DNA from 2 places in the Rhodobacter sp. NSM genome. Region 2 is predicted to be linked to the other one. Evidence: riboswitches for the same ligand, from Rfam matches in the RefSeq annotation. Region 2 holds a riboswitch; the other holds the start of a gene.
What was found. Region 2 has a riboswitch for thiamine pyrophosphate ahead of thiM (hydroxyethylthiazole kinase). Riboswitches for the same ligand answer to the same signal wherever they lie in the genome.

Region 1 (3,398 bases), on a different contig from region 2:
GTTCTGCCGCGCTGGCGCCCGTGGCGCTGGCGACCGAGACGCCACTTTCGGTGGACTGGAGCCTGAGCCTCGTCCTGGCTTTTGCCTACACGACCCTCGTGCCGGGGCTGCTCGCGACCTGGGTCTGGTTTCTGCTGGTGGGGCGGATCGGCGCAGTCCGCGCAGCGACCTTCCACTTCCTCAACCCGTTCTTCGGGGTTGCCGTGGCAGCGGTGCTGCTCGGCGAGCGGATGGGGATTTGGGATGCGGTCGGCGTCGTGGTGATCGCGTCAGGCATCCTTGCCGTGCAGCTTTCCCGCGTGCCGGAAGCGGCGAGGCGCTAGAACGGGCCGCGCCCGCGCTCAGCCGATCCGGCCGCGCTGGCCTCCGGTCTGACCGCGGTCGAGAAGCAGGTGGTCGAGCAGCACGCAGGCCATCATCGCCTCGCCCACCGGAACGGCACGGATGCCGACGCAGGGATCGTGACGGCCCTTTGTCACCACCTCGATCTCGCGCCCGTCGGTCGTGATCGACCGCCTCGGCGTCAGGATCGAGGAGGTGGGCTTCACGGCGAAGCGCACCACCACGTCCTGCCCGGTCGAGATGCCGCCAAGGATGCCTCCGGCGTGGTTCGAGAGGAACTCCGGCCCATCCGGCCCCATGCGGATCTCGTCTGCATTCGCGCTGCCGGTGAGGCCGGCCGCGGCCATGCCCTCGCCGATCTCGACACCCTTCACCGCGTTGATCGTCATCATGGCCGCGGCGAGGTCGCTGTCGAGCTTGCCGTAGATCGGGGCGCCGAGGCCCGCCGGCACGCCCGAGGCGCGGATCTCCACGATGGCTCCTACCGAGTCCTGCGCCTTGCGGAGCCCGTCGAGATACTCGGACCAGAGCGCGGCTGTATCGGGATCGGGGCACCAGAACGGGTTGCGCTCGATCTCGGCCGCGTCGAACCGCGCGGGATCGATGGCATGGGGGCCGATCTGGACCATGTAGCCCGTGATACGGAGATCCGGCACCAGTTCCGCCAGCGCCGCCCGGGCGACGCCACCCGCAGCCACCCGTGCCGCCGTCTCGCGCGCCGAGGACCGCCCGCCGCCGCGATAGTCCCTCAGCCCGTATTTCCAGTGATAGGTGATGTCGGCATGGCCGGGGCGGAAGCTGTGGGCGATCTCGCCGTAGTCCTTGGACCGCTGGTCGGTGTTCTCGATCATCAGCTGGATCGGTGTCCCGGTCGAGCGCCCCTCGAAGGTGCCCGACAGGATCTTCACCGCGTCCGCCTCCTGCCGCTGGGTGGTGAAGCGGCTCTGCCCGGGCTTCCGGCGGTCGAGCCAGGTCTGGATCGCCTCGGCCTCGATCGTCACGCCCGGCGGGCAACCGTCCACCGTCGCGCCGAGCGCGGGCCCGTGGCTTTCGCCCCAGGTCGTGACGCGGAAGATGTGGCCGAAGGTGTTGAAGCTCATGACATCCGTCCCCCGTTTGGCGCCGAGCCATAGGACAGATGCGGCCGCCGGGGAACCGGATTCTCGTCCGGTCGCCCGTTTCCTGTTGCGGCAGCGGGCCGCGCCGCTATGGTCGTTACCACCTCGGGGTGCCCGAAAGGGCTGAGACGCACGCGCGAACCCGTTGAACCTGACCCGGTTAGGACCGGCGGAGGGAAGGTGCATGGCTCCTCATCCCGTTCCGTTCGCGTCGAAGAGGAGGATGAGATGAGACTTCCGATGCTTGCTGCGGGTGTCATGCTGTCGGCGGGACTGGCCGAGGCGCAGACGCCCGTCCTCACGGTTCTGACCTACGACAGCTTTACCTCGGAATGGGGGCCCGGACCTGCGGTCGAGAAGGCCTTCGAGGAGGTCTGCGGTTGCGACCTGCGCTTTACCGCTGCCGGCGACGGGGCGGCTCTCCTCGCGCGGCTCCAGCTCGAGGGTGCGCGGACCGAGGTCGACGTGGTCGTGGGTCTCGACACCAACCTGACGGCGGCCGCGGCCGCGACGGGCCTCTTTGCCCCTTATGGGGTGACGGCCCCGCTTGACCTTCCGGTTGCATGGGACGACCCGCTGTTCCTGCCCTTCGACTGGGGATGGTTCGCCTTCGTCCATGACCGGGACATGGCGAACGTGCCGACCTCGTTCGAGGAACTGGCGGCCTCTGACACGACGATCGTGATCCAGGATCCGCGAAGCTCGACCCCCGGGCTCGGGTTGCTGATGTGGGTGAAGGCGGCCTACGGCGCGCGGGCGTCGGAGATCTGGCAGGGTCTGGCCGACAACATCGTGACGGTCACACCCGGCTGGTCCGAGGCCTATGGCCTCTTCCTCGAGGGCGAGGCGGACATGGTGCTGAGCTACACGACCTCGCCCGCCTATCACCTGATCTCCGAGGAGGACGAGAGCAAGGCCGCCGCCCCCTTCCGCGAGGGCCACTACCTTCAGGTCGAAGTGGCAGCCAGGCTCGCCTCGAGCGACCAGCCCGAGCTTGCCGACCGCTTCCTCGCCTTCCTGCTGGAAGAGCCGGTGCAATCGGTGATCCCCACGACGAACTGGATGTATCCGGCGAAGCTGCCCTCCGGAGGTCTGCCCAAGGGCTACGAGACGCTCCTGCGGCCCGAGATCTCGCATCTGCTGCCGGCCGAAGAGGCCCTCTCGCTGCGGCCGGAGGCCCTCGCCGAATGGCAAGAAGCGCTGGCGCGCTGATCGTCGCGGCGGCGCTGGCCGTCGTGACGTTCATCCCGCTCGCGCGCGTGATGGCGCGGGCCGGAGGCGGAGCGCTCGGGCCGGCCGACTGGGCTGCCCTGCGCTTCACCATCCTGCAGGCGGCGCTCTCGTCGCTCGTCTCGGTCGCTCTCGCCGTGCCGGTTGCGCGGGCGCTGGCGCGGCGCCGTTTCCCTGGCAGGGGCCTCCTGATCGCGTTGCTCGGCGCACCCTTCCTGCTGCCGGTGATCGTGGCGGTGCTCGGGCTGATCGCCGTCTTCGGGCGCGCGGGCCTGCTGAACCGGGCGCTCGAAACGCTGGGGCTGCCCGCCCTGTCGGTCTACGGCCTGCACGGGGTGGTGCTGGCCCATGTCTTCTTCAACATGCCCTTCGCCGTCCGGCTGATCCTGCAGGGCTGGCTTGCGATCCCCTCGGAGCGGTTCCGCCTCGCGGCCTCGCTCGGCTTCGGGCCGGCCGATGTCGCGCGGCACCTCGAGCGGCCGATGCTGCGCGAGGTTCTACCGGGCGTGGCGCTGGTCGTCTTCGTGACCTGCCTCTCGAGTTTTGCAGTGGCGCTGACGCTCGGGGGCGGGCCGCGCGCGACGACGGTGGAACTGGCGATCTACCAGGCGCTTCGGTTCGAGTTCGACCTCGGGAGGGCCGCCTTGCTGGCGACGCTGCAATTCGCGCTCTGTGGCGCGGCGGTTCTGGCGACGGGCGCCCTGGTCC
Region 2 (3,398 bases):
CCGAGGTTCGAGCAGTGAGGGTTCCGCTGTGACGGACCCGATCGGAGACCGGCTGACGCTCGCCACGGAGGTTGCGGCCGAGGCCGGCCGCCTCGCGCTGGACTTCTTCGGTCGCCGCGAAAGCCTCGCGGTCGAGACAAAGGCGAGCGCGCAGGACATCGTGAGCCGCGCGGACCGCGAGGTCGAGACGCTGATCCGCCAGCGCCTGTCCGCGCGCTTCGCCGAGGACGGCTTCCTCGGCGAGGAACACGGGGCGCAGGAGGGCCGGTCCGGTTTCACCTGGGTGATCGACCCGATCGACGGCACCGCGCCCTTCCTTGCCGGGCTGCCGCACTGGTGCGTGGTGATCGCGCTGCAAGAGGCTGGCCGAACGGTCGCTGGCGTCATCGAACATCCGCTTGCGCACGAGACCTTCACCGCGCGGCGCGGGCAGGGCGCCTTCCTCAACGGCCAGCGGCTTCGCGCGCGCGAGGATCTGGTGATCGGCAATTGCAACGTGGCGCTCGGCGCGAGCCACCGCACCTCTGCGGATTTTGCCTCGGCGCTGGTGCGCGAGCTGATGCGGCGCGGCGGGATCTTCTATCGCAACGGATCGGGGGCGATCATGCTGGCCTCGGTCGCCGCCGGACGTCTCGGCGGCTATTACGAGCCGCACATGAACCCCTGGGACTGCCTTGCCGCCATGCTGATGGTCGAGGAGGCCGGGGGGCGCACTGCCCCCTTCCCCGAGGACGCGGCCGGTGGCATGGTGCTCGTCGCCGCACCGAAGGTGTGGGACGATCTGACAGCCGTCGTGAAGGCAGCAGAGGGACAGGCAGGATGAAGGGTATGACGGGCGCCGCGCTGGTTGCGGCGGCGCTGGTGCTGGCAGGCTGCGGCGGAAGCGCCAGAGAGCCGGTTCAGCGCCAGGGGGCTTCGGGGCAGCCCGAGGTGATGCGGATGGTGAGCGACTTCGCGAGGCTCTATCAGGTGCCGCCATCTCTGATGCACCGCGTGGTGCGGGGCGAAAGCGGCTACAACCCGGCGGCCCGGAACGGCCCCTACATGGGGCTGATGCAGATCCATCCGCAGACGGCCCGGACCATGGGTTATGATGGCACGCCCGACAGCCTGCTCGATGCCAGGACGAACCTCACCTATGGCGGGAAATACCTCCGGGGCGCGTGGCTCGTATCGCGCGGCGATGAGGAGCGGGCGATCCAGTGGTATCGCAACGGCTATTACTACGAAGCCAAGCGTCTCGGCCTTCTGGAAGAGACCGGGCTGCGCTGAGGCTGTCAGTGCGGTGCGAGCATCGGACCTTCAGATCGTCCAAAGTGATTGGTGCATCTGACTGCCACGCGAGAGCCGATGGCAGGTCGCGCCATCTGGCAGCCTTCTGCAATCTGTGATTCCGGCGGGGGGTGCTCCGTCCGTTGCGGCACGCTCGGGGGCGGGCGACCGACCCGTCCGGAGCTCCTGCCATTCGCGCTTCGCGAATGGCAGGAGCCCCTTCCGTCGCAGGATCCCGCAGCCCGATCTCGACGCCCTGCGTTCTGCCCCGAGAGTCCTTGCGCCCCGCGGCCGCTTCGCGCTAAGCCTGATGCCAGTGACAGGGGCGTCCGGACACATCCGGGCTGAGAAGCACCCTTAGAACCTGAACCAGGTCATGCTGGCGGAGGAAGTCGCGATGATGCAGGTTCCGCACCTGGAGTCATTCCGTCTCGTTCCGTGATGGAAGGAGAGCGATGGACCGCTGCGGAAGCTATCTCGAGACCATGCGAAGCAACGCGCCGCTGGTGCAGTGCATCACGAATTTCGTCGCCATGAACACCGTGGCGAATGTGCTGCTGGCTGCGGGCGCCTCGCCCGCCATGGTGCATGACGCCGAGGAATCCGGCGAATTCGCCGGCATCGCGCAGGCGGTGACGATCAACATGGGCACGCCCAGCCCGCGCTGGCTGGAGGGCATGGAAGCCGCGGCGCAGGGCGCGATGGCGGCCGGTCGGCCCTGGGTGCTCGACCCGGTGGCGGTAGGCGCGACGGCCTTCCGGCGCGACATCGGCGCGCGCCTTCTGGCACTGAAGCCCGGCGTGATACGCGGAAATGCGTCGGAGATCCTCGCTCTGGCGGGAGCCGCAGCGAGAGGCAAGGGGGCAGACAGCGCCGACTCCGTCTCCGAGGCCGAGGAGGCCGCCCTGCGGCTTGCGCAATCCTCAGGGGCCGTGGTTGCGGTGACGGGGCCGATGGACTTCGTGACCGACGGCAAGCGTGGCTTCCGCTGCGCCAACGGGCATGCGCTCATGCCGAAGGTGACCGCGCTCGGCTGCTCGCTGACCGGCGTTGTCGGCGCCTTCGTGGCAGGCCAGCCGCCGCTGGAGGCGACGGCGGCGGCGCTCGCCTTCTTCGGCCTCGCAGGCGAAGAGGCCGCCCGCGGCGCCGAGGGTCCGGGAAGCTTCCAGGTTGCCTTCCTCGACGCGCTCCACAGGCTCTCGCCCGAGGATCTCGACCGGGGCGCGAGACTGGAGGCCGCATGAACCTCACGCTTTACTTCGTGACGCCCGATGGCGCCGAGGATCTCGAGGCGCTCGCGCTCGCTGCCGTCCGCGGCGGGGCGACGCTGGTCCAGCTCCGCGACAAGCGGCGCAGCGACGACGAACTGATCCCCGTCGCGCGCCGGCTGATCGCGGCGCTCGACCCGTTCGGTGTGCCGCTGATCGTGAACGACCGGGTGGAGGTCGCGCTTTCCTCGGGAGCCGCAGGGCTTCACGTGGGGCAGGGCGACCTCGGCATCGAGGAGGCGCGGCGGCGGATCGGGCCCGACCTGATCCTGGGCCTGTCGGTCGAGGAGATGCGCCATCTGGAGGCTTTGCCTCTGGGGATCCTGGACTACGTGGGCGCGGGGCCGGTGCGGGCCACGGCATCGAAGCCCGACCATGCGATGCCCGTCGGCTTCGACGGCCTCGCGCGGCTTGTGCGCGCAGCACCCGTGCCGGCCGTCGCCATCGGAGGCCTCGGACCGGGCGACGCGCGCGCCGTGAAACAGGCGGGCGCCGCCGGCATGGCCGTCGTCTCGGCCATCGGCGCCGCCGCGGATCCCGAGGCGGCCGCCCGTGCCCTTGCCGAGGAATGGGGGCGCGCATGATCCCGAACATCCTCTCCATCGCAGGCTCGGATCCTTCGGGCGGCGCCGGCATTCAGGCCGACATCAAGGCCATCGGGGCCAACGGCGGCTATGGCATGGCGGTGCTGACGGCCCTGACGGCGCAGAACACGCGCGGTGTCACGGGCATAGAACTCGTCCCGCCCGGCTTCGTGACGGCGCAGATAAGCGCGATTTTCGCGGATGTGCGCGTGGATGCGGTGAAGATCGGCATGCTCGGCACCGCGGAGACCACCGAGGCGGTGGCCGAGGCTCT

Region 1: another riboswitch for thiamine pyrophosphate. It lies ahead of thiB (thiamine ABC transporter substrate binding subunit); the one in region 2 lies ahead of thiM (hydroxyethylthiazole kinase).

Annotation. Positions count from the first base shown of each region.
Region 1 covers NZ_JBQPXH010000002.1:18,073-21,470, reverse strand. Annotated here, with positions in the region: gene ACTVZP_RS04605 (DMT family transporter) at 1-323, shown strand, start outside; gene aroC (chorismate synthase) at 342-1,442, opposite strand; TPP riboswitch at 1,557-1,655, shown strand; gene thiB (thiamine ABC transporter substrate binding subunit) at 1,689-2,672, shown strand; gene ACTVZP_RS04590 (thiamine/thiamine pyrophosphate ABC transporter permease ThiP) at 2,648-3,398, shown strand, end outside.
Region 2 covers NZ_JBQPXH010000004.1:219,123-222,520, reverse strand. Annotated here, with positions in the region: gene galE (UDP-glucose 4-epimerase GalE) at 1-18, shown strand, start outside; gene ACTVZP_RS10725 (inositol monophosphatase family protein) at 29-823, shown strand; gene ACTVZP_RS10720 (transglycosylase SLT domain-containing protein) at 820-1,272, shown strand; TPP riboswitch at 1,584-1,680, shown strand; gene thiM (hydroxyethylthiazole kinase) at 1,728-2,516, shown strand; gene thiE (thiamine phosphate synthase) at 2,513-3,124, shown strand; gene thiD (bifunctional hydroxymethylpyrimidine kinase/phosphomethylpyrimidine kinase) at 3,121-3,398, shown strand, end outside.